One region of the Thalassolituus sp. genome, then DNA from elsewhere that is predicted to be linked to it. Evidence: predicted binding sites of a transcription regulator. Region 1 holds the regulator's gene; the other holds the start of a gene.

Region 1 (16,464 bases):
ATGAGCACGGGGAATACGCAGTGCGCGGCTCAATCGTCGACATTTTTCCTATGGGGCAGCCACTGCCGTTCCGCATAGAGCTGTTCGACGACGAAATTGAATCACTACGTACCTTCGACCCAGACAACCAGCGCACGCTGGATAAAATTGAGCGGGTCAGGATTTTACCAGCGCGTGAGTTCCCGTTAGATACCACGGCCATCCGCACCTTTAAGGCCCGCTGGTTCGACTTCTTCGAACAGGACCCGAAAGCCTGTAGTGTGTATACCGATGTTGCTCAGGGCATTGCTCCGGCAGGTGTTGAATACTATCTGCCACTGTTCTTCAGTGATGATCTCGGCAACCTGTTTGAACACCTGCCAGCCAATACGCTGGTCATCCATGATGCGGGGATCGAAGACGCTGCCAAACATTTCCGTGACGATGTTGAGGCCCGCTATGAAAGTCGTCGCTACGATATTCAGCGCCCTATCGTGCCACCTGCGCAGCTATTTCTGGCGCACGACGAGTTATTCAGCGCGCTGAACAACTACCCTCGTGTTCAATTGCACGATAAAGAGCTTCCGGAACGCGCGGGTGCCGTGGCGTTTGAAACTCAGCCTCTTCCTGATCTCACCGTCGATTCGCGACTGGATCAACCACTACAGCGCTTGCAAGCATGGCTGTCAGACGCCGAAGGTCAGGTCTTCTTCTGCGCTGAGTCCGCCGGTCGCCGTGAGGCCCTGAAAGAGTTACTGCAACGCATTAAAGTCCTGCCGGATGAATTTGAGCGCTGGCCCGATGCCCTGGTATCAGAGAAGCGCATTCTGATACTGACTGGCCCACTGGAGGCCGGTGCATCAATGACCGATAGCGGTCGACAGATTCACCTGATCACTGAGAACGAATTATTCGGTCAGCGTATCCGCCAGGCCCGCCGTCGCCAGAAGCAGAAAACTGACAGCGATATGGTGATCCGCGACCTGTCAGAGCTGAAGGAAGGCTCTCCGGTGGTTCACCTCGATCATGGTGTCGGGCGCTACACGGGGCTTCAGACACTGGATGCAGGCGGCCAGGTGAATGAGTTCGTTGTGCTGGAATACTCTGGTAACGACAAGCTCTACGTACCGGTATCGAGCCTGCACCTGATTTCCCGGTACGGTGGTGGCGCCGAAGAAACCGCGCCAATGAACAAACTCGGCACCGATAAGTGGTCAGCCGCGAAGCGTAAAGCCGCTGAGAAAATTCGGGACACCGCCGCAGAATTGCTTGATATCTACGCCCGCCGACAGGCACGTAAAGGCTTTGCTTTTGATGAGCCAGATACCGATTACGAGCGTTTTGCAGCAGGCTTCCCTTACGAAGAAACACCGGATCAGCAAGCAGCCATCGAAGCTGTGATTGGTGATATGTGCTCACCGCGCCCAATGGACCGTCTGGTGTGTGGTGATGTTGGCTTTGGTAAAACCGAAGTTGCCATGCGCGCCGCTTTCATGGCCGTTCAGAGTGGTAAACAGGTCGCCGTACTCGTACCGACTACCCTGCTCGCACAACAGCATTATCAGAACTTTGCCGACCGCTTTGCCGAGTGGCCGGTCAAAGTCGATGTGCTGTCGCGTTTCAAATCAGCAAAAGAAACTCAGGCTGCATTGGACCGTATGCTGGAAGGCAAAACAGACATCGTCGTTGGCACGCACAAGCTGCTGCAGAAAGACGTGAAATTTGACCATCTTGGTCTGCTGATCATCGACGAAGAACACCGGTTTGGTGTCGCTCAGAAAGAGAAAATCAAAGCTTTAAGGGCAGAGGTCGATATTCTCACCTTAACGGCCACGCCGATTCCACGAACGCTGAATATGGCAATGGCGAGCATCCGGGATCTGTCGATTATCGCGACGCCACCGGCCAAGCGCTTAAGTGTAAAAACCTTTATCCGCCAGCAGGACGATACTGTCACCAAAGAAGCGGTTCTGCGGGAAATTCTGCGTGGTGGTCAGGTGTATTACCTGCACAACGAAGTGAAGAGCATTGAGAAGACCGCGCGTGAATTGAGCGAAGCCATTCCTGAGGCGCGTATCGGTGTGGCCCACGGACAGATGTCAGAGCGCGAACTGGAAAGCGTGATGAGCGACTTCTACCACAAGCGCTTCAACATGCTGGTGTGTACCACCATCATCGAAACAGGTATCGATATCCCATCGGCAAACACCATCATTATTGAGCGTGCTGATAAGTTTGGTCTGGCGCAGCTTCATCAGCTCCGGGGCCGCGTCGGTCGCTCGCATCACCAGGCGTATGCGTATCTGCTGACACCACCACCGAAGCAGCTCACCAAAGATGCAGAAAAGCGTCTGGATGCTATCGGTGCCTCCCAGGACCTGGGAGCGGGCTTTATGCTTGCGACGCACGACCTTGAGATTCGTGGCGCTGGTGAACTGTTAGGCGATGAACAGTCGGGTCAGATTGAAACGATTGGTTTCACCCTCTATATGGAAATGCTTGAGCAGGCCGTTAATGCGATTCGCGCCGGTAAAGAGCCTTCAGTTGACCTTGCCGCAACGCACGGTGCCGATGTAAACCTGCATATTCCAGCCTTGATTCCGGATGACTACCTGCCAGACGTGAACAGCCGCCTGACGCTCTACAAGCGCATTGCCAGCGCCAAAGACGATCACCAGCTGAAAGAGCTTCAGGTAGAAATGATCGACCGCTTCGGCCTGTTACCTGAACAGGTTAAGAACCTTTTCCGTATTGCGTCACTCAAATTCAAACTGCAACCGCTGGGTATCGCCCGACTCGATGCCAACGACAGTACGGGCAAAATTGAATTCAGCCGTGATACCGAGATAAATCCATTCACTCTGATCAAGCTGGTGCAGACGCGACCGGATGCCTATAAACTGGACGACGGAAACTCGCTGCGTTTCTACGCGAACATGGAAACACTCGACCAGCGTTTCCGCACTATTGATCAACTTCTGACAGATTTACAGAAGGACCCGAATTCGTGAAGACCCTTTCCGCCCTGCTCTCTGCGGGCCTGACACTGAGCATGCTGCCCAGCGTTGTAAACGCGACAGAACATTATCGTGTCGAAGTTATGCTGTTCACTTATCTGGACGAAAACAGTGCCCGCGAGGAACACTGGCCACTCCTTAAGGAGCGCGCAGAGGCGGAAGAAGCTGCAATTGCGGCGGCATTAGAAGAAGACACTTCAGCGATGGCCGAATCAGAGCCAGGCATTGTGAAGTCAGAGGAAGGTATGGCGGGCGACGCCAATCCAGGTGTTCTGCAGGTATCCGCTGAAGAATCGTCAGAGCTTAACAGCGACGCTTCAGACGAGATGAACTCCGCCGAAGAAGATACTGACAGCACGCCTCCGGTAACGCTGCTCGACGACCTCGAATTCGCCAACGCCGTTAATCGCTTTGGCTACCGCAGCGATATGAAAGTCGTGTGGCACCAGGCCTGGATCGAAGAACTTCAGGATTCAGCCAACGCCTACGATCACGAAGTAACCGCCAGTTACGAAGAAGAGAACTTCCGCATCGATATCAGCGGTAGCTTCAACCTGTACCGTAGCCGCTACATTCATATCCGCCCGGATCTTGAAGTAGACCAGCTGATCTTCACCATTCCGGCTGATGCACCACTGTCTGGCGAGACTACTGAAAATACCGAAGAAGGCGCCATGACCATGGCCGTCACCTCTGACACCATATCTGACAACATAGGTAACTCAGACGCCCTTCCCGGGGTTGAAGGTCAGATGACGATCCTTCCCCCGGATCAAGGGATCACCAATGAGCCTGTGGCTGAACCTGAGCCAGAATGGATTCCGCTGCGCGCAGCAAAAATCGAGCGTAGCCGCCGCATGCGCAGCGGTGAGGTCCACTACCTTGATCACCCCCTTCTAGGTATGGTCGTCAAGGTAACGCCTTATGAGGTGCCAGAAGAGGCCTCAGAAGAAGCCCCAGAGAGCGAAGCTTCAGATCAGGGATAATGAAGCTGCGATAATATCGCGGACTTCACTCATTCCTGAGTCGATCACGGCGCGTATCTCATCCATGGTAATCAGGTCGTCGCTCTTTCCGGCGGCCGGATTCACGACAAGACAGATACTCGCGTAAGGAATACCCAGCTCTCTCGCCAGGGCTGCTTCAGGCATGCCCGTCATACCGACCAGATCACAACCGTCTTTATCGAGACGATTAATCTCAGCGATAGTTTCTAATCTTGGCCCCTGTGTCGCCGCATAGACCCCGAAATCAAGCGCGTCGACTGAACATTCTGATGACGCTTTAACAAGCGCCTGGCGCAACGTCTCATCGTACGGATACGTGAGATCAATATGCTCAAGCGGACGGTACTCACCATCAAAAAAAGTACTTTCGCGGCCCCAGGTGTAATCAACCACCTGATGAGGAATCACAATTTTGCCTGAACCCATGTCCGGGTGAATGCCACCCACAGCATTCACAGCAATGATATGAGTAACACCCTGTGCCTCTAATGCCAGCAGGTTTGCGCGGTAGTTAATCTTATGAGGAGGGACTTTGTGAGGATGCCCATGCCGCGCAAGAAACACGACCTCCTGCTCTCGCCAGCGCCCGACTGACAGCGGTGAAGACGGCTGTCCAAGGTCAGTCGTTACAGCCAATGTCTGGCTGATCTCCGGCCCATCAAGCTCGGTTAAGCCGGTGCCGCCAATAACAGCGATTTTACGAGAAGTTGCACTCACAGGTTGTCGTCTCTGATCAGTTGATACGAGACCAGTATTTTACGGGCCTCGGCCATGCCCTTTTCATCAAGGGCATTAGCCTTGCTATCGGGTTTTAGTGATTCAAGCTTTAAAGCGCCAGTGCCTGCACGGTACAAATCGGCAACGGCACTGACGACATCTTTGGCGGCCTGTCGGTTATTGCAGACCACCAGTGCGTTGGCTCCCGCCTGAGCCGCAGCGATCGACCGCTGATAAAAGTCGCCGCCACTGGCAGCGCCTTCCATGGACAGGTCATCGCTGAAAATGATGCCGCTGAAGCCGAGCTGCTTACGCAGAATATCCTGCAACCAGACAGAAGAAAAACCGGCGGTATGGTTTGCATCAATGGCAGGATAGACGACGTGAGCAGGCATAATGCCCTGTATCACGCCTTCGCTGATCAGCGTTTTAAAAGGTACCGACTCGGCTTCTAAGGCTTCGGCATCGCGCGGGTCGACCGGTAACTCCAGATGTGAGTCCGCTTCAACGGCACCATGCCCCGGAAAGTGTTTACCAACGGACATCATGCCCGCAGAAGAAAGTCCTTCGCACCAGGCTCTGGCCAATGACGTCACCGTGTCTGCGCTGTGACCAAAGGCACGATCACCAATCACCCGAGAAAGATCTCGCTCAATATCCAGAACCGGGGCAAACGTCAGATCAACACCATGCGCGATTAACTCAGTAGCCAGAAGTTGGCCACCCAAACGGGCGAGCTCAAGCGCTTTTTCAGGTGATTCCACAAAAATGGCTTCATAGCGCATCATCGGCTCAAACAGCGTAAAGCCGGAGCGAAAGCGCTGCACACGACCACCTTCCTGATCTACGGTGAGCAGGAGGTCGGGTCTCAACGCGTTTAATTCTCCTGTCAGAGCTTTCAGCTGCTGAGGAGATTCGTAATTGCGCGCGAAAAAAATAAGCCCGGCGATTTCAGGCTGAGTTAAGAAATCACGATCCTCATCCGTCAACGCCGTTCCTTCAATATCGGTAATCACGCCGACGGCCTGTGCTAACGCATCCGACACAGCGTATGAATCAGTGGAAGAAACTGAAGACTCGGTCATCGTCATCTCACAAATTGATGCAGGAAATTCGCTGAAAACTTGCCGCCTGAATCCACACCCGGGTACCGGCCTGAATCCGTTCAGCAAGGTCAATCACATCGCTGTTACGCATGCGAATACAACCATGAGACAAGGGTTTCCCCATAGGTTCAGTATCCGGTGTGCCGTGGATATAGATAAAACGACGCTGGGAGTCGACGTTGCCAAAGCGGTTGAGCCCACTCTCCAGGCCCTGTAACCAGAGGATGCGGGAAAGTATCCAGTCCCGGTCCGGATGCTCTTCGGAAAGCTCTGAAGAATAGATTTCACCCGTTGGACGACGCCCACGGAATACGGCGTTTTCCGGCTGATCACGGCCAATAACAGCACAGATACGATGCCAGCCTCTCGGCGTGCAGCCGCTGCCTTCTTCTTCACCTATGCCATTCAATGCCGTTGACACTGAATATTCAGTAATGCCATCGCGCTCAGTCAGCCGCAAGAGTTGATCCTCGACTGAGATCTCAATAAACGGAAGATCTGACATCTACTGACGCGTTCCTTAGTTACCCGCAGGTGACTTCAGCCCGCTGGCGAGGAACGGCAGCAACTGATCGATAACATCCGGCGTGGCGGTGGGTTTACCGAAATCATGCTCCGCCATCGCGGTCAGAGAATCAACCCCGTTCAGTGTGAACATAGTCGCACCCAGCATGAAATGAACCCGCCAGAAGCGGTCTTCGTCGGAGAGCTCCGGCGTCGCCCGGGTAAGAAGATCCGAATAGCGGCGAAATACATGACCATACTCCACGCGCAGAAAACGACGTACATGGCCCTGACCCTGACTGTAGGCAAGCCCCAATAAACGCATAAAGATACGCAGACGTTCAGGCCGGTCTGCCCCCGAACGTAATGCGGTGTCAGATAAGAGCCGCAATAAAGACATCAGGTCAGCAGGTTGTTCGCCCTGCTCTGCATCGCAGGTATTGAGCGCCTTATCGAGTTCAGCGACAAAGGGCGTCAGAAAGCGGGCAAATACAGCCTGTATCAGAGACTTTTTAGAGCCAAAGTGATAATTCACGGCAGCCAGATTCACATCAGCCTTAGTCGTAATATTACGCAACGAAGTCTCCGCGAAACCCCGTTCTGAAAACAACTCTTCTGCAGCATCGAGAATGCTGCGCGCGGTATCTTTCTGCGCCATAGTGCCTTATCCAACTAACAAGTGTTTCAAACATACGTTTAAAACACTTAACACGCAACAATTGCAGCAATTCGGGGAAAATTCCGTCAGATCTAAAATTAGACGGCACTGGGTATTTACACAGTAAAAGGTACTGTATATATTTACACACACTGTATAAATCAACAGACTGGATAAATGTCATGGAAAAGCTCACGGCTCGCCAGCAGGAAGTTCTTGACCTGATTCGCTCAGCCATTGATGAAACAGGCTACCCGCCGACGAGAGCAGAAATTGCCGCAGAACTTGGCTTCCGCTCACCGAATGCAGCAGAAGAACACCTGAAAGCACTGGCACGAAAAGGTGCCATTGAGATGATGCCAGGTGCCAGCCGTGGCATTCGCATCGTAGGTGAAGACTCTCCGGGGCTGCCGGTAATCGGTCGCGTTGCAGCCGGTGAACCTATCCTGGCTCAGGAGCATATTGAAGATTACTGCGAAATTCCGCCGTCGTTCTTTAAGCCGGAAGCGAACTTCCTGCTCGAGGTGCATGGCGACAGCATGATCGACATCGGCATCATGGATGGCGATTACATCGCAGTGCATAAAGCAGAGACCGCACGCAATGGTGACATCGTGGTTGCCCGCGTCGGTGAAGAAGTAACCGTTAAGCGATACCACAAGAGCCGCAATCAGGTAACTCTGTTTGCTGAGAACGAAAATTACGCCCCGATTGAGGTCAACCTGAAAGAGCAGGAATTTGCGATTGAAGGTAAATACGTAGGTGTTATTCGTCGCCAGTAACGCGACCGACCAGAGTAACAGGTAAACGGTACACGACAGGAGAGATTGTTATGCGTCAGTTATCTTTCGAAGTATGTCCAGAAGCAGCACCACTCAGCTCTGCGGCACCCGTCAGAAGCGTGCCTAAAGGCAGTATGACGGAAGTCATTGTGTCTGAAGGCAGTGCATTACAACCCTTCCAGCTGTTGCCTGTGCTGGCTCTGTGCAGCGACCAGAAACGTTGGTTGATGTGGCTGAGCCCAAGCCAGAATCTGAACAAACAATGGCTGGCAAAAGCGGGCATCAGCGACTCTCCGGTACTTCACCTGAATACTCAAGTCGCTACTCAGTTTGACTTGTGTATCAAGGCGCTGAGATCAGGTAAAAGCCATTTGATTGTTGAGTGGTCAGGCGAACTCGCGGCAGATACCCGTCAACTGCTACGCCGTGTCGCAGAAGAAAACGGATCACACCTGTTCATTGTGCGTGGAGAATAAGACACTACCAGCCGGAGCTGGTAGTTGATCCGCCCGAATTACTGAGCAGTAGTAGCGGCAGGAACGTGCACAACGGCACCTTTTTCGTGCAACTCAACAACACGATCCAGTCGCTCAAGGGCTTTTTCCAGCGCGTCCTGGTTGTTCTCCATCGCTTTAATGGCATCTTTTGTTTCTTCGAGCGCGGTGCGCGTCTGCTCACGGGCTTCAGTGTATGCCTGAACGAGTTCAGAACTTTCTGGCTCATCGCTGCACGCGGTGATCAGTGAAGCGGAAAGTACTACAGTCGAGAGTGCTACTAGCTTTTTCATTCTCATCCTCAGAAGTCAATTTTCACAAGTACACCCGTTAACAGGGCTTTAGTTAGGATACTGAAATTCAAAAAAAAATCCGGTATCAGTTGCCCGATACCGGATTTTTTTATGAATTTGTCTGCCAGGGACAAATCAATGCAGGTGCTGACTGCTCTGCGGCACCTCAAAGTCGTCACTCTCGACTTCCATCCCAGACAGATCGCCCACGAGGCGCACGCCAGCCTCGAGCATTACTCTGGCCACATCCATATGGTGCTCCTGGAGACTTGCTTTCGCATCTTCAGAGAAACAGATACGAACCAGCGCATCGCTGTCCTGTTCGTCGGCACGACGCAGGGCAATGTCACCATTGGATAACTCTACAATTTCGAAAAAACCAGCCATAAGTGCCTCTTCGTTTCTGAGCGCGGATGATAACACAGGGGGGTGACGCTTTATACGAGAGTCACTGGGAGAATCAGCTTTCCTGCCGATTCTCACGCTGACTATCGATCAGGTCAGACAGATGCTGCCACCAGGACTGTGGCTGTATGTCATCGCTCTGTGCAACGGCAATGACGTTGACCGCACCCGCTGCCTGCGGGTTTCCAGCCGGGCCCGGACGCCAACGCGTTTCTGCCTCACGCAGAAATGCACTCAACCATGAGTAAGGGTCCTCGGCCAGAATCCGAATCTCGGTCATTTCACCGGTCACCAGAGGTGTCTTGTTCAGAAGATCTGAAAATGAACTGACTTCGCCGCGGTAAGTAGCAAGCGTCGCCAGCTCATTCAGATACGAAATAAAGGCATCCTGCATAAGGTACAGGCCTGAGGTCTCAAGCCCTTCAGCAAGTGCCGGGTTACCGGTTTCGCGACGCGCCTGCTCCAACAGCAATCGTGCCTGATAGAGTTTCTGGTTGGTGAAGCTCAGCCACTGACTCATCAGAAGTTCAGCTTCAGGCCGAGGTGCAGACCATCGCCGATCTTATGACGACCGCTCTGATCATCAAAAGAAACCGAGGTCATGCGGAAGCCTGTGTAAAGGTGGGCCGTCGGCAGAATATTAAAGTGCAGACGCAGATCTGCATCGACAAAGTTATTCACGTCACTGAATGACACAACCGGCGGCGCGTAGTACACATGACCACTCACACCAAAGTTACGGTTGAACGGGAAGTTGTAACGGGCAAAGCCGCCTACACCAATGGCGGCTCCGTCATTGTCATCAGTGAATATGCCGTAAGCATTGGCGCCAACACCGATATACAGGTCTGAATTCGGATTACGGACATCCACCACATGAACGCCCCCCGAGATGATGTCGCCCTGGTCACTCTCGTGCAGAGCCGCCAGGTTCAGGTGCATACCGGTATCCATGCGGGTGGCATCCCAGCCAACGCGAGCAGTAGTGTCCGCCAGGCTGATATCTAAAGATCCCCCAGCCATCGCAGAAGTAGAAATTGCAGCGACTGACGCTATAGCAGCCAGAGAAATGCGACGGGCCAACGTAAGTGTGTTCATCGTGGTACGGCGTCCTGTTTTTAGTAATAGATGTTCAGTAATAGAATTCTTATCGGTCTATGATACCAGCGTGTCTGTCGTTGGGAAAAGTACGCCAGAGACAGGCATGGTGACCTAGGTGTTGAGGAGTGTACGGGAGTGTCAGGAAAAATGCTCACACACCAGAAGCGCATGAGCATTTTGTTAAGGCAAGGCTTACTTCATCAGATCAAGCAGCAGCTTGTTCAGGCGGGTAACGTACTGAGCGGGTTGCTTCAGTTGACTGCCCTCTGCAAGCTGGGCCTGCGCGTGAATGACCTGTGCCAGTTCGGCGAAGCGATCTTCGTCCGCTTCCTGATCAAGGCGCTCAATCAATGGATGTGACGGGTTCACTTCGAGTGCAACTTCAGGCTCTGGCACCTTCTGACCAGCAGCTTCCATCAGGCGACGCATATGACCACCCATGTCGTACTGGCCAACCACGAGGCATGCGGGAGAATCTGACAAGCGCGAGCTGACACGGACTTCTTTAACGTCGTCTTTCAGCGCTGCTTCCAGACGCTCAATGAGTGCTTTGTGCGACTCTTCGAGTTGCTTCTGCTCTTCCTTTTCGGACTCGTCAGCCAGCTCATCAAGATCCAGCTCGCCCTTGGTAACATCCTGGAATGCTTTGCCATCAAAGTCACTCAGGTGGCCGACCATCCACTCATCAACGCGATCTGTCAGCAGCAGTACCTCAATACCTTTTTTACGGAAGTATTCGAGGTGCGGGCTGGCTGCAACAGCGTCGTGATTTTCGCCAGTGATGTAGTAAATTTTCTTCTGACCTTCGCGCATGCGAGCAATGTAGTCAGCAAGAGAAACGGTCTGCTCCGTGCCTTCGCTCTGAGTAGTCGCGAAGCGGAAAAGACCTGCCACTTTTTCACGGTTGGCGAAATCTTCAGCTGGGCCTTCTTTCAGAACTTCACCGAACTGATTCCAGAAGGTCTGGTACTTCTCAGCGTCTTTTTTCGACATTTTTTCGAGTGTATCCAGCACTCGCTTCACCAGTGCTGAACGCAGGCTATCGACTTGCTTATCCTGCTGCAGGATTTCACGAGAGACGTTCAGAGACAGGTCGTTGGAGTCCAGAACACCTTTAACAAAGCGGAGATACGCGGGCAGGAACTGCTCGGCGTCATCCATAATAAAGACGCGCTGAACGTACAGTTTAACGCCACGGCTGGCTTCGCGGTTCCACATATCGAACGGCGCCTGCGCCGGAATATACAGCAGGCTGGTGTAGTTCAGCTTGCCTTCGACCGTGTTATGCATCCATGTCAGTGGTTCGTTCCAGTCGTGGGAAACGTGCTTATAAAACTCTTTATAATCTTCGTCGCTGATGTCGCTCTTAGCGCGGGTCCACATCGCCTGCGCCTGGTTCACAGCTTCTGGAGCGGAGGCATCTTCACCTTCGCCGTCGTCATCATTGCTGTCCTGCTGTACAAATACAGGGATCGCAATGTGATCCGAATATTTCTTGATCAGGTTCTGCAGGCGGAAGCTGTCAGCAAACTCTTCCTCGCCCTCTTTCAGATGCAGGGTGATGCTTGTACCGCGGCCAGTTTTCTCGATCTGCTCAAGGCTGAATTCGCCCTCGCCTTCGGATTCCCAACGCGTGCCCTGCTCTGCGCTCTCACCGGCACGACGAGTTTCAACGATCACCTTGTCAGCAACAATAAAGGCCGAGTAGAAACCCACACCGAACTGACCAATTAATTGCGAGTCTTTCTGCTGATCGCCGCTCAGTTGGCTCAGAAATTCAGCAGTCCCTGATTTGGCGATGGTACCCAGATGATTCACAACATCATCACGGGTCATACCGATACCATTATCGGCAATGGTCAGGGTTTTCGCGTCTTTATCAAACGTGATGTCGACTTTCAGGTCTGACTCTGATTCGTACAGGTCATTGTTTGTTAACGCCTGGAAACGCAACTTGTCACAGGCATCCGATGCGTTGGATACCAGCTCACGCAGGAAAATTTCTTTGTTGGAGTACAAAGAGTGAATCATCAGGTGCAGAAGCTGCTTAACCTCTGTCTTAAATCCCAGTGTTTCTTTACTTGCGGCAGTCATTCATCTCTCCTTTCAGACGTGTCAGCCCTTTTACTGTGATCACCGATGGCCAGCCACCCATTGCTGACTGGCCATCGACTATGTACTGATGACCTATTTTGGGGCTGGCGAAAACATTTCAAGGGCTGCGCGAAGGTCGGCGATGTTACTGCGTATGAGAGGCTCGTCAGCTGGGCTTCCGGCGATGCATGTCACTACGGCCAGAGAACCCACACCCGACTCTGCAACAAGGCGGGCGTTTTCGGGAACAATGCCGCCGATACAGGTCTGAGGCCAAGTATGATACCGCTTACTCCAGGCGGTCAGACAATCGATACCGAGAGGCTGATAGCGCAGGCGCTTGGACAGTGGCGTAAACACTGGGCCAAAGGCGATATAACTCGGCTTTTGGGCGCGTGCCCGGGCAATTTCCCACTCGGTGTGAGTACTGATACCTAACGCGACGCCTGCGGCGTGAAGAGCGTCGATATCCGCACTGACCAGATCTTCCTGACCCAGATGCACACCATCTGGCTTCAGCTCAAGCGCTAACGGCCAGTCGTCGTTGAGCCAGAAACTGACCCCCTGGCTGCGACACATTGCCAGCGCCCGCCGAGTCTGATCCTTGTAATCAGGCCCCGGCGCTTTAATTCGCCATTGCACGGTATCCACACCCATACCAAGCAGCATTTCAAGGTGATCCAACGACTCTGTCAGCACATAGACACCGGGACGGTAGGGTTCAAAACGATCAGTACGGGGATACGTCCCAACATCGGTAATCAAGGGCCACTCATCTCCGCTACGAGGCAGTGGACTGGCAATGCAGTTTCTGTAGACAGAGCGCTCAGGCTCCATGCCTCCGGACTCAGTGCCTCCGGACTCAGTGCCTCCGGACTCAGTGCCTCCGAACTCAATACCAAGGACTCCCGAGCTGGCAATCAGTGCCTGACGTGCGGCAGCAGCGGCAATGACAATCGCATCGTACAAGCGCGTACCTTTTGTGAGCTGAACCGCAAGGGCCGCCGAGAACTGACTTCCCGTGCCGTGCGCCTGGGTTGTTTCTCTCTGCTGATGAAGAGCAAAAGAGGGCTTTGCCGCCGTCTCCGGAAAGTTCTCATCAGAACGGCTGAATATCAGGTCTGTAACCCAGGCCGAGTGTTGCTGCTGCTCATCATCGCCACCGGTAATAACCACCGTATGAGCACCCGCATGCTGCAGAGCCGCGCCCGCCGCAGCGGCACTCAATGTCTGATCTCCTAACAGCCAACGAGCCTCGTCAAGTGATGGCGTCATGACAGACACGTTCGGAATTAAACCGGTAAGGCCAGAGTGTGCCGCCGGTAGCTCCCCAAGAGTCGCTGACACCACCGGGTCCCAGATGACCGGCACCCGACTGCTGGCCTGAAGCTCGTTCAGGAACGTCCGCAGATATTCCAACACTTCTGGTTCAGGTGGCAGCCAGCCGATCAGGACTGCTTCTGGCGGGCCGTCTCTGAGCGCGGCCTGAACCTGAGCTTCAACCATAGAGGCTGAAACATGACTGACGGCTTCCACTCCCTGATGACTCTGTGCAGTCACTGCAAGAACTACACTGCGGCATTCGCACCCAGATAAAGCTGCTTGCGACAGAGCAGCCTGTAAACCCGCTCCCCCACGACTGTCAGAAGCGCAGATCGCCATTAAGTACCTAGGCTTAGTTTCACTAGTCATGGGATTACCCTCCCCGCATGGCGGTGTGCCAGAACGGCATGCCCGCCACTGGCGTACTCGGCGATGCCATATCGCGCTCTGTCATAAAACCCGCATGATAAGCAGTCCGCCCGGCATCGACAGCGGCAGCGAAGGCTCCCGCCATTGTTACCGGGTTGGCTGCTTTTGCGACCGCGGTATTGAGCAACACGCCATCGGCGCCCATTTCCATCGCCTGCATCGCCTGAGATGGCCGACCGATTCCGGCATCAATAATAATCGTGGTATCTGGCAGCCGAGCACGAAGGGTACGCAACTGATAAGGATTAATGATTCCTTTTCCTGTCCCTATCGGTGCCCCCCAGGGCATAATCGCTGGACACCCTGCATGCAACAATGACTCGCACACCACCAGATCATCCGTACAATATGGCAAGACGTGAAATCCTTGCGAAGACAACTCCCGGGCGGCACTGACAAGTTCGAATACATTGGGTTGCAGGCTGTATTCATCGCCGATAACTTCCAGCTTAATCCATGAAGTTTTAAATAATTCGCGTGCCAGAATGGCAAGCTGAATCGCTTCTTTTGCCGACTGACATCCGGCAGTATTGGGCAACAGACGCGACTGGCTGGCGCCCAACCATTGATTCACACGCTCGTGATAATCGTTGTTAGCAACATCACCCGCGGTCTGTCGGCGCAGCGACATTGTGACAAACCCCGGCTGCGCACTGGCAAAGGCAGATACCATTATATCGGGTGAAGGGTACATTGAACTCCCGAGCCACAAGCGACTTGAAATCTCTTCTCCTGCAATAGTAAATACGTCTGAATCAGCCACCGGTAATTGCTCCCAGCACATCAATGATGTCGCCGTTGTTCACTCTGGTTGAAGGCCACTGCTCTGCTGGCAGAAGCTCGCCATTCAGGGCTACGACAAAACGACTGCTTTCGGCCGGATAGTTCAGCGTGTCGATGATCAGAGTGTATACATTTTTTTCACTGGTCCAGGCCATGGATTTACCGTTGACGATGATCTCAATCACGCCACACCTCCCTGTTCAGATACTCTCATTTTCATACTCTCCAGCCCTTCAGCAGTTAACAGTGACTCGATCTTTTTCAGTAAGGCCGGTGCCAGTAAGAATCCGTGCCTGAACAGACCATTAACAAAGAGTGTTTTCTGCCCCCCAGAATTATTCTGCAGTTTTAAGCAAGGTCTGTGGTCCTGCGTTGCAGGCCGGAGGTTCGTTTCCATAGACAAAATCCGAGCTTCCGAAAAATCCGGTGAAAGCACCCAGAACGCACTCAGCATTTCCATTGCAGAACGGACACTTACCGGAGAGCAATCATCACTCTCCAGTTCTGTTGCACCAAGCTGATAGCAATCGTTCCCACGCGGTACCATATACAAATGGTACCTGGGGTGAAGCAAACGCACCGGACGATGAAATTCGGTGCCCGGACTGGAAACCCAAAGTGTTTCGCCACGCACTCCGCGAATAATCCGCTCAGCATCACTTCGGGCTCCGGCTCCACGACAATCAATAACGAGATCTGCCTGCTGTAGTTCTTTATCGAATTTATCGAAATCCGGATCGGATAATTCAGTGCTGCGCACGTCAAGCGAATAGCGGCCGTCCGTTCCGTTTACTTCGCAGGCGAAATGGAAATCCGCACCATGCTTTTCTGCAGCAAGCTGTAAGGTGCTGAGTAAGACACGGTTATCGACCTGCGCTTCATCGGGTAACCAGAAGCCTTGTTTAAATTCGCCCGAGAGCGCGGGCTCTTTCTGACGAAGCCCAGTACTATCAAGTGCAACGGCATAAGAATCGCCCGGAATATCGGGGGCGCTCATATCACGCTTAAACAAATCCATTTCTGCCTGATCCGACGGGTGCGCAACAACCAGGGTGCCGCGACGTCGGTATGGCACCCGGATACCAGAGTCTTTGTATAAATCCTCCAGAAGCCCGGGCCATAGAGTCAGAGACTCCATACCGAGATCAAAAACCTCGGGATGACACAGCGGTTTTTCAGCAACAGGGGCAACCATTGCAGCGGCAGTCCATGCCGCACATTCAGGTGTTTCTTCACTGGCGCGTTCGTAGACAGTAACCTGCATCCCGCTCCGGCTCAGTCGCCATGCGAGTAGCTTTCCCATCAAACCAGCGCCGATCACGGCTATTGAAGACATGGCTCAGGGCTCGACTGCATCGACGTAAAGTTCCGATCCGTTTGCACGGAATTTCTCAGACATTTCCTCCATGCCCTGTCGCTGGTTGCGAATATCATGAGACAGTTTCATGGAGCAGAACTTAGGTCCACACATGGAACAGAAGTGCGCTACTTTATGGCCGTCTTTTGGCATGGTTTCGTCGTGATACTGTCGAGCTGTATCGGGGTCGAGTGCCAGGTTGAACTGATCTTCCCAACGGAATTCAAATCGCGCCGCAGACATCGCATTATCATGCATCTGCGCCGCCGGATGCCCTTTCGCAAGGTCCGCAGCATGAGCTGCAATTTTGTAGGTAATCAGACCCTGCTTAACATCTTCTTTATCTGGCAGACCGAGGTGCTCTTTCGGTGTGACATAACACAACATCGCACAGCCATACCAACCAATCAGAGCT
Region 2 (16,464 bases), on a different contig from region 1:
CTTGTAGTTCTGATATTCACCATCAACGGTTTCGTCCATGCGTTTCTGCAGGAGGCCTTTACGGTCTTTCGCTAACAAAGGATCCCAATGGCGACCCCAGACGACTTTAATAACGTTCCAGCCAGCTCCACGGAACTGACTCTCCAACTCCTGAATAATCTTACCGTTACCCCTGACCGGGCCGTCGAGGCGCTGCAGATTGCAGTTAATAACGAAGATCAGGTTTTCGAGCTTTTCGCGCCCGGCAAGACCGATGGCGCCCAGAGTCTCAGGCTCATCACACTCGCCGTCACCGAGAAACGCCCAGACTTTACGACCTTTACGCGGCACGAGTCCTCGCGCAGACAGATAACGCATAAAGTGCGCCTGATAGATCGCCTGTAACGGTCCAAGGCCCATCGAAACCGTAGGGAACTGCCAGTAGTCTGGCATCAGTTTCGGATGAGGGTACGATGACAGTCCCGGGGCCAGTGCTTCCTGTCGGAATCGTTCAAGATCGTGTTCGTCGAACCGCCCCTCAAGATAACTGCGCGCATAAATGCCCGGTGATACGTGACCCTGGTAATAAATCAGATCGCCCAGCGGCGATTGCTCGCTGTCAGCATTTGGAGCACGGAAGAAGTGATTGAATCCCACATCGTACAGCGTCGCACTGGAGGCAAAACTGGAAATATGGCCACCAAGATCACCCGCGCCTTCTTTATTTGCTCGCAGTACCATCGCCAACGCATTCCAACGCACCAGAGAGCGGATACGTCGTTCCATGAAGAGGTCACCGGGCATCGGCGCTTCTTTTTCAGGTGGGATAGTGTTGCGATACGGGGTATTCAGGGCATACGGGAGAGGCATCCCGTCCCTGGTGGCCCTTTCGGCGATACGTTCAATTAAGAAGTGGGCTCTGTCTAACCCTTCAGCTCGAATAACGGAGTGGATTGCATCCACCCATTCTTTGGTTTCCTGAGGATCTGCATCGTTCGTGTAGACCTGATCATCCATTCGCTAGGCTCCTGACCTTGGGCATGTGCTGATTTCAGTATAGATAAAGTCTCGGCAAACACTCACTCGGGGCCGTAAAGAAATTCGAGGCTGGTCGCAAAACTCTGAACCAGCCCCCTATCATTTCCACAAATGTTGATGCCCCCGTCACAAAGGTGACTATTTTGTCATTTAAGACTTTCACGCAAATATTGAGACATCGATATGTCCGTAGGGTTTCATCCTGCCCATTGACTCTTTTTGTCCGGATTGATGAGCCCATTTTTACCAGTGTCCCTAAGCGACACTCCGAACAACCTATTCCTCATAAGATCTAGAGTTGAATGTATGGAATTAGTTCAAAAGCTTCGCGCCAGAATCACGAGCGGCGGAGGATTTCCCAGTACTGAGTCAGTGTATTGGTGAACGACTATCGGTGCGTGAGCACGCCTGACTGATCCGAAATTGACGTGGCAAAATTGGCCTTGAGCTGTTCTAGCTCCTGAGGACGGTCAAACAGATAGCCCTGCATCAGGTTACAACCGTGAATTTTCAGAAAATCACGCTGAGCTTCGGTTTCTACACCCTCTGCACACAGTTCTATCCCCAGACGCTTGGCCATCTCAATAATGGTTAAAACCAATGCATCATCGCGGGCTGTAAGGCCAATATTCTCAACAAACTGCTTATCAATTTTGATCAGATCGATAGGAATACGAGTCAGGTAACTGAGCGACGAATACCCTGTGCCGAAGTCGTCTAATGCGACGCGACAACCAAGTTCGCTGATGTCATTGAAGAATCGATTCGCCATCTCAAGATTATCGAGATACGCATGCTCCGTCACTTCAAACTCAATGAGCTCAGGACGAACAGCATGGGTTTCAAACGTACTGCGGATAAAATCAGAGAACTGGTAGCGCTTAAGATCGTATGCCGACAGATTAAGAGAAACCAGTATCGGAACAGGAAGGTCCTGAAAGTAATTCGCAACATCGCGGCAGACACGCTCAACAACCCAGTCGGTCAGCGCAGTAATCTTGCCTGAGCGTTCAGCAATAGGGACAAAATCTGATGGCGACACTCTGCCCAGCGTTTGGCTGTTCCAACGCACCAGAGCCTCAACACCACGGGGCTCACCATCGCTGCTGACCTTGAGTTGATAACAGATGTAAAACTCGCCGCGCTCCAGGCCCGGCTCAATGGCATTGGCAATGTCTATTTTACGCTGATGCTCAATGAGCATATGTTCCTGGAAGAAGCAGTACTGAGACTTACCCTCTTTTTTAGCAACGTACATAGCGACATCGGCATTACGGATAGTGTCCTGCGTATCAAACCCACCTTCTGACGCCCGCGCAATACCGACGCTGGCGCTGATCCGGACCTCCCATGAATCAATCAGAAAAGTCGTTCTCAGGCCACCGACAATGTTTTCAGCCATACTCTCCGGATGATCAGAAGAGGTTCGACACAGGACAAGGAATTCATCACCGCCATGACGACTGACAACGTCCTCTCTCGGGATGTACGATTTCAGCCTCTCAGCAACCTCAACCAGCAATTTGTCACCGACCTCATGGCCCAGCGTATCGTTAACCTCTTTAAAACCGTCCAGATCGACGAACATGACCACCAGATCACCTTCCCCGCTATCACGCAGTTCACGTAATGAAGCATCGAGAATACCCATAAAGCTCTGGCGATTGAGCAGACGCGTCAGACTGTCGTAGTTCGCCAGGTATTCCATTTCCTCCCGGCGCTGCTCCAGAAGTTCGACGTACTCCTGATTAATATCGGACTCAACACGGATCGCATCCATCATATTGTTGATGTCCTGCGTTAACGACGACACCTCATACTTACCGTATACAGGGATCTTCAATCGATAGTCTTTGGTTTCCTGAACTTTTCGGGCAAATTCAGATAGCTGAGTCAATGGCCACAACCAGCGACTGGCCTGAACATAGAACAGCCCCACCATGATGAGTATCACAGCAATCGCGACAGGAAGAATACGTAATGCCAGGCTGATAGTGCTGGAAAGCAGTGGTCCCTCAAGGTCAACGATCAGGGCCAGATGCCCCATCACCAAAGGTGGTTCGCCGATACGTCGGACAGCAATCAGACGTCCGTCGTCGCGTAGTACACCAGACTCGAAAAACTTCCAGTCCGTGAAATCAACGGGGAAATCACCCTGGCTCTCAAGCATGGCCTGGCCAGCATACAGTTCAAGTACGTTCCACTGCGGGTCAAAAATGGCGGCACCCACCACATTTTCGTAAGGCTCAAGGCTCAGCAGATAACGCTTCAGGTCGAAGAAATGATCCGACTTACTGAGAATCCCAACCAGGTCGCTGGCCATGTTGTCAGAGAGTGCACGGAGATCGCTTTCAACATAACGGGTGTAAAGCTCCCGATGCTCGCGCAGGGCAGAATAAAATACAGAAGTAGCGACCAGTGCAATCGAGATAAGACTCAATAGCATTACCGCCGTTCTGATGCTTCTAATCAGCATGTAACTCTCTCTGTTCCCTGACGTCGTAAATTTTTATACCTGCCATCAGATCATAGTGCACTATAAGTTCAATGTCTGGCCGTTAAGGAATGATATTTATCCTTCTCAGCCTATCACTTATATGACATATTAGGCCAAACTGTCAGAAGTGGGACATCCCGCAAGCTGTATGGACAGATTTGATTACTATACTCCTGCAACAGAGCCGACATTGAGTTCTCTGGCGCAACTTGGAGCAACCATATAATGATAAAAATACCCGGTGTTGCTGCCGTTGTATCTGCCCTCCTTCTGAGTGCAGAGGCATGCTATGCAGAAAAACTGACCGACAATCTGGAAATCTCGGGCTTTGCCCGCGTCATTGGTGGCTACCTCAGCCACAGCAGCCGACGTTTCGATGGCTATACCAATGAAGCATCTCTGGATGAGCAATCACTGTTAGCAGTACAGCCATCCTATTCCTTCAACGATAAACTGTCCGTTTCGAGCCAGTTTGTCGCACATACCAGTGACGATCGTGACAGCGGGCTGGAGTGGGCTTACCTGAGTTACCAGCCAAGCAGCGCATGGCACTTCAGGGCTGGGAAACTGCGTACACCGTTTTTTATTTACAGCGACGGTTACGACGTTGGCTACAGCTATCCATGGGTAACCGCACCTGTGCAGGTTTACAACAATTACCTGTTCTCTAATTTTAATGGTGCCAGTGCCAGTTATTATCACGCCGGTAACTCTCTGGCCCTCAACCTTGAAGCTTACTATGGATACTTCAAAGGCGATTTGTTCCTTGCCGGCACAAAAGTAGACGTTGAAACAGAAGTTGAAGACCTGGCGGGGATCGTCGCTACGATTAATCGCAATAACCTGTCTTTACGCATGTCATACCATCAGGCGCACAACACGACCGAGATCCCGAATGTATCTGAACTGCGCTCACAATTGTATGCCCTCGGCTACAACGACAGCGCCAAAAGTCTGGAATCTTCCGGTAATGTATACGCTCTGCAGACATCTCTCAGCTACGACACGTTAAATTCATTCTATAAAGCAGAATGGGTCAACATAGTCACAGGGTACGAAATTGCTCCTGAGATCACGGGTTACTACCTGATGGCAGGTCGGGTTATCAACGACTGGACACTGCACGCGACATACAGCCGCAGCGAATACAGTGCAGTCAAAATGTCGAACGAGCTGCCGATGCCCCCGACCGGAAACCCGCAGCAGGATATGTTATCAACGGCCTACTACCAGGTATTTGCCAGCACACCGAATGGCAACCTGGATAGCTACACCCTGGGAACACGTTGGGACTTTCGGATGAATATGGCACTGAAAGCAGAAATAACTCTGCTTGAAGAGTCACGAAGCCGCAGCGGTTTCTTTATGAGCCCATCATCAAATGACTCCACTGAAAATGCCTACCTCTACCAAGTGGCGTGGGAGTGGATCTTCTGATGAGACTCATATTTAGCTCTTTACTGGCGCTGACCTTATTGTCTGCACCAGGAGCATTTGCTGCCTTCGCCAGTGAGCGGATCATTATTGTGACGCATTCCGACAATACCGGCGTGCGATTATCCCGTGAACAGATACGCAATCTGTTTATGGGGGCTTCGGTGGGTCGTGATCTGCAGCCTGTAGCCCTACCTCCCGGCAGTCGTACGCGCAGTCTGTTTAACATCAAGATCGTCGGCCTGTCTGACTCCCGGGTTCAGTCTTATTGGGCTCAAATGAAGTTTACTGGTCGCCGCCCGCCGCCTCAGATAGTCAATTCAGAGGAGGCGATGGTTCAGTATCTTCTTAATACACCAAGCAGCATTGGCTATCTCACTGCGGACACAGACCTACCGGAAGATCTGGTTATTATTTATGCCACCGACTGACCGGTAAGCGTACGCCGACCAAGACAAGTACTGAACTGAGAAAGGGCCTGCGAGGCCCTTTTTTTCTGCGTCTTTCACGCTCTGTCGTAGCCACCCCCTTGAACACTGTTTTTATATACAGTACTGTATATAAAAACACATAAAGGAGAGAGGTATGCCAGCGACACAATCACATTCGTCATCCGGTCTGAGTTACCCTCTCGACCAGGCTCTGAACAAAGGACTGGTATGGCAGGCGGCTCAGCAACCTTGTAGCAGTGCCAGCGTCATCTCCTCTGGGTATCAGCAGCTGAACCGTGAACTCCCACAAGGGGGCTGGCAAGCTGGCCAGGTCTGCGAGATTTACCCTCATAGGTACGGCTGCGGTGATATGCACATTCTGCTACCCGTGCTGGCGACATTAAGTCATCAACAGCAGTGGATCATGATGGTAGCTCCTCCTGCTATTCCCTACGCGCCAGCCCTGACAATGGCAGGAATAGATACCCGACGACTGTTGATGGTGCACCCCAAAGATCGCAAAGAAGCACTCTGGTGCGTCGAAGAAGGGCTTCGGTCTGGTCACTGCAGCGCCGTCATGGGATGGCTGCCTGAATCGGACCCTAACAGCATTCGCAGGATTCAACTGGCCTGCGAAGCAAGTAAGAACTTCTGCTGGCTATGGCCCGACGCCAGACACCAGAACAGCGCTTCAGCCGCACCATTGAGGCTTCAGGTCACACGAATCTCAGCAGAACAGGCAAACCTGCGCTTTATTAAACGTCGGGGACGCTGGCCGGGTAATGCCTTTTCACTGTCACTGAACAGCGCAACCCGAACAGGTTAAGCCCATGAACGCCTGGCTCTATCTCTACTTTCCGGATATGTACCTGCACAGTCTGGTCCATGATTATCACAGCCCGGTTATTGTGATTACTCAGGATCAGCAGCGGGTCGTTCAGGTATCAGCGGCTGCAAAGCAATGTGGAATTCGCCCAGACATGCCCCTCGCCAGTGCGTTGTTTCTGTGTCCGGAAGTTGTCTGTCATACCCTGAACCAGGAATACGCAGAGCAGTTACTGCAACAAAGGGCATTGTGGGCATATCGCTACTCTGCACAGATATTTCCCGACCCAGCGGACGGCTTATGGCTCGAAGCAGGAAGCATGCTGAGGCTGTTTGGTGGCATTGAAGCCTTCGTTAACACGCTCAAAGACGGCTGTCAGCAGCATCAGTGGCCACTGCAATATGGCTTAGGCCTGACGCCTGTTTCTGCGCGCTGGCAGGCACTCGCTGATGTACAGACACTCTCTCTGAATACCGCACAACAACAGCATGCGCTACAGACACTTCCTTTGGATAAGTTGCATCTCAACGATGCACAGCTGCTGGCATTACAGCGACTGGGTATTCAGCATCTGGGAGAGTTATTACAACTGCCACTCGCAGAAACTGGTCGTCGTATCTGTCCGCAGTTGATGCAACAACTGCAGCAACTGCACGGACAGCAAAAACCGCCCTCTAGTCTTTTTACTCCGCCGCTGAAATTCTCTGAGAAAGTCATATTCAGTCATGATGCCGAGCACAGAAATGGGCTATTTTTTCCATTGGCTCGTCTGCTCGACAGCCTCTGTGGATTTCTCCACCACCATCAGCTTTCAGTCCGCTGGCTGGCCTTACGTCTGTTACACAGAGAACCTCCGGAAACCCGCTGGCTATTCAGCTTTGCCAACCATGAATACCGCTATGAAGAACTGTTACAACTGTGCCGTTATCAATTGGATAAGCAGTCTCTGCGGGCCCCGGTCACTGAGCTTCAGCTTAGTGTCACCCAGTTCACTTCAAGACAGCATGAGCAGGCATCATGCCTTGCAACAGACGACCAGACGCCTCTGTCAGGCAGTCTGATTAACCGCTTACAAGCCAGGCTATCAGCCAGCCAGGTGTCGGTACTGCAAAGCACTGGAGACCCGCGACCAGAAGCTTCATGGCAAGCACAGCCCGCAGATGAAAGCGTAACAGACAGCCTGAGCCGAACCGGAGACTGGCCTATCTGGTTGCTGCCTGAGCCAGTTCCCTACCCTCCTCCCGCAGACATTATCCAAGGCCCTCTGCGCATAACCAGCGGCTGGTGGGATAGCTGGATGACGCGCCGGGATTATTATCAGGTTATGCAGGATGAACAATTGCTCTGGGTATTCAGGGATGACCAGAAACGTTGGTTTCTGCATGGCTATTTTTCATAGGCTGACACTCCGTGACTACGCCATATGCTGAGCTTCACTGTCTGAGTAACTTTACCTTTCTTCGGGGCGCTTCTCATCCCGAAGAATTAGTCCAGCAAGCCGCTGATCTTGGCTATCAGGCATTGGCTCTGACCGATGAATGCTCTTTCGCAGGCGTTGTGTGCGCCCACCGGGCCATTAAAGAAGAAAATCTGTCACTGAAGCTGATTATTGGTAGCGAATTTCGTCACGCCAGTGGCCTCTATATTGTGCTCGTTACCGGGCGCAAAGCGTACGCTGAACTCTCAACACTGATTACTCAATGCCGGCGTCAGGCAGAAAAAGGGCATTATACGTTTACGCCCGCACAGCTCACTGATTTGCAACATTGTCTGTTGCTCTGGCAGCCAGCTGAACAAGAGATACTCTCTGAGTACGCAGCATTAATCCGACATTTTCATCAACGTCTGTGGCTATTGGGAGAGCGGACGCTGGATGAATTTGATGCCCATCACTATATCGATATCGCCCGCTGGGCAGATACCCTCGACCTGCCTGTTGTCGCAGCGAGCAATGTACATATGCACCACCCGTCACGGCACAGCTTACAGGACTGCCTGACAGCTATACGTATGAACCAACCGGTTCAGCAGATAAAACATCGCTTATACGCAAACGCCGAGCGTCACTTACGGTCTCTTAAAAAATTATCACATCTTTATCCTGAACATTGGCTACAGGAAAGCGTCAGCGTCGCTAATAAATGCACATTTAATCTTGATGAAATTTCCTATCTTTACCCCACAGATTCAGTTCCTGATGGTCTGTGCGCCCGGGAATATCTCAAAACTCTGGTAGAAAAAGGCCAGACAATCCGCTTCCCTGAAGGTACCCCTGCTCATATCCAACAAACCATCGATAAAGAGCTTCGCCTGATCGCACAGAAAGAATACGAGCATTACTTTGTCACCCTCTACGATATCGTCCAGTTCGCCCGCTCAAAAAATATCATGTGTCAGGGACGTGGTTCCGCGGCCAATTCCGTGGTCTGTTATTGTTTATTTCTGACCGAAGTAAATCCGCAAGAGGTACAACTACTTTTTGAACGCTTTATTTCAGAAGAGCGCCACGAACCGCCAGATATTGATATTGATTTTGAAAGCCAGCGACGTGAAGAAGTTATTCAGTACATATATCAGAAATACGGGCGCGAGCGTGCTGCACTCGCAGCTACTGTCATCCGTTACCGTCCGCGTAGTGCTTTGCGTGATGTCGCAAAAGCACTGGGAGTCAATACTGCAGAGCAGGACCGTATTGTTGCCCGCTACGCTGGCCGCTATCACGGTCACGAATGGATGGATCATGTCTATCCAGACTCCGATCAAAGCCCTTTAACGCAACGCCTTCGTTCACTGACTCAAGAGATTCTGGGTTTTCCTCGCCACCTGTCACAGCATGTTGGTGGCTTTGTTATTGCCGAAGGTTGTCTGCATGAATTAGTTCCGGTCGAAAATGCCAGCATGAAAGAGCGCACGGTGATTCAGTGGGATAAAGACGATCTGGAAACGCTTGGTCTGATGAAAGTGGATATTCTTGGCCTGGGCATGATGACAGCGATACGTCGTAGCCTGAATCATTTAGAAATGCAGATCAGTGACATTCCGCGTGAAGACCCGGCGACGTATAAAATGCTGCAGAAAGCAGATTCCGTGGGGGTCTTTCAGGTCGAGAGTCGTGCTCAGATGAATATGCTGCCACGCCTGAAACCAGCTTGTTATTACGACCTGGTGGTCCAGGTTTCGATCGTACGGCCGGGCCCCATTCATGGTGATATGGTGCACCCTTATTTAAAGCGGCGTAACGGTCAGGAAGCCGCAGATTATCCTCTGCCTGAACTCAGACCTATCCTTGAACGCACCCACGGGGTTCCATTATTTCAGGAGCAAGTCATTGCCTTTGCCATGGTCGCCGCAGACTTTACTGCCTCTGAGGCCGATCAATTAAGACGCTCCATGGCCAGCTGGCGAAAGAAAGGCCACATGCACAGACTACAGAATCGTCTGCGTGAAAACATGCTTAAAAATGGATTTTCAGAAGCCTACATAGAGAGAATTCAGCGCCAGCTCGAAGGCTTTGGTGAATACGGTTTTCCAGAATCTCACGCCGCCAGTTTTGCCTTGTTGGTGTATCTGACTGCCTGGCTGAAATGTCATCACCCTGGCGTATTTCTGGCGGCCCTACTCAATAGCCAACCTATGGGATTTTATAGCCCAGCACAGCTGATCAATGATGCGCGACACCATAAGGTTATGATTCACCCGGTCGATGTTAATCACAGCCACTGGGACCACGAAGCACTTCCTGATGGCTCAGTCAGACTTGGCCTTCGTCTGGTAAAAGGTATGAATCAGGATGCAGCGACGCGACTGTTAGCAGCGCGTCCGGAAGCAGGATACAAGAGCATTTCTGACTGCACCCAGGCTGCTCAGCTCAATCGCAAAGAGCGTGAGGCGCTGGCTTCTTCAGGTGCATTCGGTGCCCTCAGTGAGCATCGTTACCATGCACGCTGGCAAGCCGCTGAACCCGCTGCGGCATCTTATCAACCCGACCTTCTTGAGAACCTTTCACAAGCCACAGCCTGGGAGCTGGCAGCGCCAGATGAAGTCGATAATCTACTGGAAGATTATCAGAGTCTGGGCGTGACGCTTGGACGCCATCCGATGGAAGTCCTGCGTGAACAGGGTCTCTTAGGGAACAGTGTGACAGCAGAAGGTTTAAAACAACTGAAACACGGAGACGAAAGCTATATCAGCGGTATTGTCACGTGTCGCCAACGCCCCGGAACCTCAGCAGGCGTGACCTTTATTACGCTCGAAGATGAAACCGGTTGCTCGAATATTGTGGTCTGGCTGGCTACGGCAAAACGTCAGCTGGATACTTTGATTCATGCACGGTTACTACAGGTATACGGCAAAGTTGAGCAAGACCCCGAAAGCGGCATCACCCACATGATTGCTTATCGACTGCTCGACCTGAGTGGTTCACTGGAGCGCCTGAAGGTACAGTCGCACGACTTCCACTAAGAACCACGCTCTCAGTCACGGGACAAGAAGTTGCGAGCCTGCAACAGACGAATCAACCACCAGAGAATCACCAGGCTCGGTAAGACCATCAGGGTGGTTAATACAAAGAAGGTCGCCCAGTCACCGTTGAGGTAATCGACCACATAACCGCTGGCACCTGACACTGTCGTCCTGCCAAAATTCGCGATCGACGCCAGCAAGGCGTATTGAGTCGCAGAAAACACTCTGTCTGTCAGCAGAGTTACGAAGCTGACCAGTACCACGGTCGCAAATGCGCTGGTGAATCCATCTGCAATCACCGCAAACAGATAGAGGCTCTCCAGCGGCCCGGTAACGGCAATCCACGCAAACAGGAGATTGGTTCCGGCCATCGCCAACCCACCGATCAGTAGCCCCCTGAAAATACCCAGTTTCTGATTAAAATACGCACCTATCAGGCTGAAAACGATGGTCACCCACCAGGTCACCATCTTCGAATAGGTGGCAATCTGAGCATCGGTAAAGCCAATTTCCTTGTAAAAGGTAATCGACATACGTCCAAGGAATGCCTCGCCCATTTTGAACGTAAACAAGAAAGAGAGCAGTAAAAGTACTATCGTACTGCCATAACGGCTGAGCAACGCCCGGAAAGGTTCAATCAGGGTGAATTGAAGTTGTGCGCTTAGGCTCAGGCCAGAAACACGACTCTCGAGTTTTTCGCGACGGCGATTGTCTCGTTCCACTAATACCGTCACTAACGCGGTAATAAAGAGACAAAACATGGCCAGATAGAAAAACACATCGGCCCAGTCCATCGACGACAGACCTTTCATATAAAACGCCGCAGCACCAAGCAAGCTGTACCCCGTCCACCAGCCGCTGGTAGCAAACGCCGCGGCATAGGGAATAAGGGCCTCTTCAGCTTCAGGATCGAAACTGTCTACCCTGAATCCATCAATGGCTATGTCACAGGTCGCTGATGCCAGAGCAATAGTCATTGCCAGTATGCTTAACCAGACCATGCTGGCCTGCGGAGAAATCTGACTGATACCCCAACATGCCAGTGTCATTACCAGCAACAGAAACACAATCCAGGATTTGCGGTCACCTAAACGCCTGAAAACAGGCAGCCGAAAACCGTCGACGAGCGGCGCCCAGAGAAAGTTAATGGCGTACACGAAGAAGATGGAACCAAACAGCCCGATGCTGGTACGGGACAAACCTGCATCAGTCAGCCAGCCAGTCATTGCCGAGCCAATCAGAACCCAGGGAAAACCACTGCAGATGCCCAACAGAAAGATCATCCGCAGCCGGGGTTCGCGCAACAACTGCGCCAGCGGCATCCCGCTCATAAATATCAGTCTTTAAAGTTCTTGAATGCCAGTGGCATATCAATGGATTCCTCACCGCGAAGCATCGCCATAACCTGTTGCAGATCATCGCGTTTCTTGCCTTGCACACGAACTGTATCGCCCTGAATGCTGGCCTGAACTTTGATTTTGCTGTCTTTAATCATCTTGGCTATTTTACGGCCCAGATCTTTATCAATACCCTGGCGCATAGTCGCCAGAATTTTCACCTGCTTCCCAGTTCCCTGAGGGTCAGCAAATTCAAGGCAGTTCGCCTTAATAGAGCGCTTGATCATGGCACTGATGAGCATGGATTTCATCTGATCAAGCTGAGTGTTGTTATCAGCGATCATAGTGACGACAAAATCTTTCAGCTCAAAGCTGGCACTGACACCACGAAAATCGAAACGGGTACTCAGTTCGCGGTTCGCCTGATCAACGGCATTCTGTGCTTCGTGCTTATCTACTTCTGATACTACGTCAAAGGATGGCATATCGGGTCTCCTGTAAATGTCGCCATATATACCGCGCTGTCTGAGATATTGCAAAGAAACGCCCCGCCCGGAGACTGGCGAAAGTTGCTAAACGCACTAGGCTTAAAGCATATCTGCACCACTATTCAAGGCATTGAGTAGCCCAGGTCGCTGAACAGGCATATTGAGAGCAACGCATGGATAATCGTCAGAAAACTTTGCATGGACCGGGAATTTACTACTTCCGGCTGACCGGAGCCCGACAACAGCCGATATTCCGTTCTGTCTTCGAGTATAACTATGCCGCCAAGCTGCTGAGTAATGTCGAGGGCTCTACACTTCTCGCCTACGTATTCTTTGATCACGAGATTCATTGCGTACTAGACTGTCAGCGTGACTGGCCCGGCATAATCGATGACATCCGAGATGAATTCACCGACCAACATGAACGCCTCTGGGAGGCCCATAAGGCCGTCATTTCAGAAGAGGTCAGTCCGGTTCTCGTTGACGAGCAGGCGTGTCTCGCTGATCTCATCATTACCCTCCACCAGCTACCTGTCAGCAGAAATCTGGTACCTGATGCCAGCATGTATTCGTGGAGCAGCGATCATCACTATCGCTCATTGAATCCGCCAGGCTGGATCGACTGTGGACGCATGCTCAATCAGCTCTGTCAGACCCGGCACAACCGCTCGCTGCGTTACGAATCACTTATGAATACAACGCACGTGACGCAGCTCAATCTCAATGAAAGCAACCACCCGGAATTTCTTCTGTTTGGTCGCCCCGCATTGGCTGAGAAACAGCAGGCACGCGCTGAAATGAATCAACCCGGACGCAGCGCAAATGAACTGAAGCGACTGAGGGACGACGCTCTGCAACTCATCGCCGGCCGCTTTGGGATTACTCTGGAATCATTGCAGGACTCATCGTTCAGACGACAGTACCAGCGCCTGATGCCGTTGGTCGCCTGGTTACTTGAAAAACGCCAGCTCTCCAATGAAACCATTGCCGACCTGCTGGACGAAGATGAAGACACCATTCCGTTATGGTTGCGAGGGATTCCCGCAGATCACCCCCAGTCGCTTCTCGATAAACTGAGTGCGCTCTGGTCGCCTGCGGATTCACTCAGTGAGTCTCCACAAAATCAACTTCCCACTGATACTCTGACTGATGATGCTTCCGCCGACAGCGAAGAAAACGATGCCATTGCCCCCGCTGACACTGCGGAAGACGCCGACAAGCCAGAAAGTAAGGACGTTGTGAATCAGTAGTCATATAATCGGACTATGACGAATATCGATATTCATACCCCCCAGAGTTCTACCGAGCGCCTGCGTATTGTAGTCGCGGGTCTTGGTGCTCTGGGCACACTGATAGCATGGCACTGTCGCTTTGAGGCGCTCTTTACGCACAACCGCCGGCAACAGACAGAGTTCTCTTTACAAACATCCGCCAGCGCCTCAGATACCCCTCCCCAAGTCGACACGTTTTCCGCTCCCCTCTGGCGTGGCGAAGAGGCCGACTGGCTGATTATTACAACCAAGGCAGCTGCAACATTAGAGATTTTCAGTGATCTTAAAGATCACCTTAAAAACACTTCCCGGATTCTTCTGCTTCAGAACGGAATGGGTCAGCAGGAAGAAGCTTCTGCATGGTTAAAACAGAATAGAATCAGCGCTGAACTCTGGGTAGCTTCATCCACAGAAGGCGCCTACAAGGCGGATAGCGGAACCGTAATCTACGCTGGCAAGGGGCAGACAGTGGCAGGTCGCTGGCAGCTGTCAGGGGAAACCGCCAAGGCTCAACTCCCACCTTCCATGAAGTTGGCCACCGATATAAAACAGGTTCTGCACGAGAAGCTGGCCATCAATGCCATCATCAATCCACTGACTGCACACTATCGCTGTCGTAATGGTGAACTGCTGACCAGTACCGGAAAACACAGCGACTTCAAAGCCCTCAGTATTGAAGTAGCGACGCTATTTAAAGAACTGAACTGGAAGACCGGTTTCGATATTCAGCAACAGGCAGCAAAAGTGGCTGAAGCAACGGCTCAGAATCAATCGTCAACCTTTCAGGATGTATTGCATCAACGCCGAACTGAGTTACCTTATATCTGTGGGTACTTACTGCAGCATGCAAAACAAAATGGGCTGAATGCACCGCTGACGGAAAGTCTGTACCAATCAATTTCTGCCCTGGAGGCAGCATGGTAATGCACAGCAAAGGAAACCGGTTCATATGATGTTGGCGCGACAGAAATCGATGCTCGCCATGGTACTGGTTTGTTCAGGCATCATCCTTGTCGCAACCCTCGCCTACGTTATTGCCGCTGAACGCATTGGCCGCGAACATCTGGCGCCTGATCTGTCACGCACCATGGGGCATATCATTGAAGCCCAGATGGCAGCCTCTCCCGGTAAGCTGCAGGCCATACAGACCACCCTGTATCACATGGCACAGCACTACCAGATTCAGGAGGCTGGGCTTTACAACGAGCGTGGAGAACGTCTGGCGCACAGCCACTCAGGCGAAGGCCCCACGCTTCTGGCGTCCAATCTTCATGCTCAGCCTCTCCCAGAGGATTACTTTGAATATCGCTTTGCCATTCTCGGAGACGAGTTCGATTTATTCATCAGGAACGATGTTTCCTTGCCAGGCTTCTTTTACATGGACACCCTGAGCACCAGCCTGGTTATCGTTACCTTATCAGCGATGCTCGTATTTATGTTGTATCTGATGACCCGGCAGTGGCAGCAGACCCCCTACATGCATTTGCTTGAAGACATTCGGGAAGCCAACACTCGCGACGACGATGGCCGCATTACCCTGAAACTCAGAGATCCTGACCTTCACCCCCTGATCGAGGCGTTGAACGATCTTTTCTGGCGCCGCAATCAACGCACTCAGCACCTGAAAACAGCTCATCAGCAAGCAGAACATGCCCGTTTACGCGCAACACGATTATCGACGGAAACCCGCCAGATGAACGAAAACCTGGCGAAAGAGGTCTCCGTCCGCCGTAGTATTGAAGTGCAGCTGAAAAACACTCAGACACTGCTCGACGGTATCCTGAACTCCATGCCCACCGCCCTGTTCGCGCTTGATTCCCGTAATCGGATCGTGCAGTGCAACGAGCAGGCCGGTGACTGGTTGAACATGGAGTATTCACAACTCAATGGCCTGCCTCTGGCGCAGCTGATACCTGAGTTGGGCAAGCTGAATCTGATGCCAACGCACCCCGGCGAAACACCCCATCTGGTGAAATCTGAACGCGTCAAAATACGCTTTGCAGAAAAAGTTCTGGTCACGGACGTACTCGCTTATCCTCTGCATAGCGGGCAGCAGGCACGGTTGGTAATACGTATCGACGATGTGTCTCAACGTCAGCGTATGGAAGAAGTCATGGTACAGACCGAAAAAATGATGACGGTCGGTGGGTTGGCTGCCGGCATGGCCCACGAAATTAATAATCCGCTTGGGGCCATTCTGCAAAACCTGCAGAATACACGACGTCGCTTAGATCCGAGCCTGGCTGCGAACCAGCGCCTTGCTGACGAACTCGGGTTAAGTATGGAGCTTCTGAATCAGTACCTAACAGGAAGAGGCATTGATCAGTTCTTTGACCATATTCAGAACGCTGGTGAACGCGCGGCACGTATTGTTGCCAATATGCTGCAATTTTCCCGTAACGATCACCTCCAGAAACGCGACATCGGCATCACTGAACTCATTAATACCACACTGAATATCGCCCACAACGACCTGTCGCTGAAACATATAGACCTAGATATCGACAAGGCCGCAGGCGATGCCCAGATACACTGCGTGCCGAGTGAGATTGAGCAGGTACTGCTGAACCTGCTGCGCAATGCTCAACAGGCGCTGGAAGAATACGATGGCGGCGATGGCTGGCACCCTAAGGTGAAAATCAAAGCCAGCCGTCAGAACAACATGACCTGCCTGGAAATTGAAGATAATGGGCCGGGCATCC

Evidence for each region. Region 1 encodes LexA, which represses DNA repair genes until DNA is damaged. Its sites were predicted from a motif close to TACTGTNTANNTANACAGTA; they were not measured.
Region 2: the regulator LexA is predicted to act here: its motif matches at 5,483-5,502, upstream of imuA (translesion DNA synthesis-associated protein ImuA).

What each region holds. Positions count from the first base shown of each region.
Region 1 covers NZ_CFHJLR010000002.1:20,765-37,228, forward strand. The annotation lists gene mfd (transcription-repair coupling factor) at 1-2,990, shown strand, start outside; gene AC5E51_RS01540 (CsiV family protein) at 2,987-3,982, shown strand; gene AC5E51_RS01545 (S-methyl-5'-thioinosine phosphorylase) at 3,968-4,720, opposite strand; gene nagZ (beta-N-acetylhexosaminidase) at 4,717-5,805, opposite strand; gene AC5E51_RS01555 (L,D-transpeptidase) at 5,813-6,331, opposite strand; gene AC5E51_RS01560 (TetR/AcrR family transcriptional regulator) at 6,347-6,988, opposite strand; gene lexA (transcriptional repressor LexA) at 7,171-7,770, shown strand; gene AC5E51_RS01570 (cell division inhibitor SulA) at 7,821-8,246, shown strand; gene AC5E51_RS01575 (hypothetical protein) at 8,285-8,557, opposite strand; gene AC5E51_RS01580 (hypothetical protein) at 8,693-8,944, opposite strand; gene AC5E51_RS01585 (DUF6586 family protein) at 9,018-9,482, opposite strand; gene AC5E51_RS01590 (YfaZ family outer membrane protein) at 9,482-10,060, opposite strand; gene htpG (molecular chaperone HtpG) at 10,256-12,157, opposite strand; gene AC5E51_RS01600 (PfkB family carbohydrate kinase) at 12,251-13,849, opposite strand; gene AC5E51_RS01605 (thiazole synthase) at 13,854-14,672, opposite strand; gene thiS (sulfur carrier protein ThiS) at 14,665-14,877, opposite strand; gene thiO (glycine oxidase ThiO) at 14,874-16,028, opposite strand; gene thiC (phosphomethylpyrimidine synthase ThiC) at 16,032-16,464, opposite strand, start outside.
Region 2 covers NZ_CFHJLR010000003.1:225,565-242,028, forward strand. The annotation lists gene aceE (pyruvate dehydrogenase (acetyl-transferring), homodimeric type) at 1-996, opposite strand, end outside; gene AC5E51_RS03685 (putative bifunctional diguanylate cyclase/phosphodiesterase) at 1,406-3,493, opposite strand; gene AC5E51_RS03690 (hypothetical protein) at 3,740-4,951, shown strand; gene AC5E51_RS03695 (type 2 periplasmic-binding domain-containing protein) at 4,951-5,379, shown strand; gene imuA (translesion DNA synthesis-associated protein ImuA) at 5,534-6,205, shown strand; gene AC5E51_RS03705 (Y-family DNA polymerase) at 6,210-7,604, shown strand; gene AC5E51_RS03710 (error-prone DNA polymerase) at 7,616-10,666, shown strand; gene AC5E51_RS03715 (MFS transporter) at 10,678-11,997, opposite strand; gene AC5E51_RS03720 (YajQ family cyclic di-GMP-binding protein) at 12,003-12,488, opposite strand; gene AC5E51_RS03725 (hypothetical protein) at 12,665-13,741, shown strand; gene AC5E51_RS03730 (ketopantoate reductase family protein) at 13,757-14,686, shown strand; gene AC5E51_RS03735 (two-component system sensor histidine kinase NtrB) at 14,712-16,464, shown strand, end outside.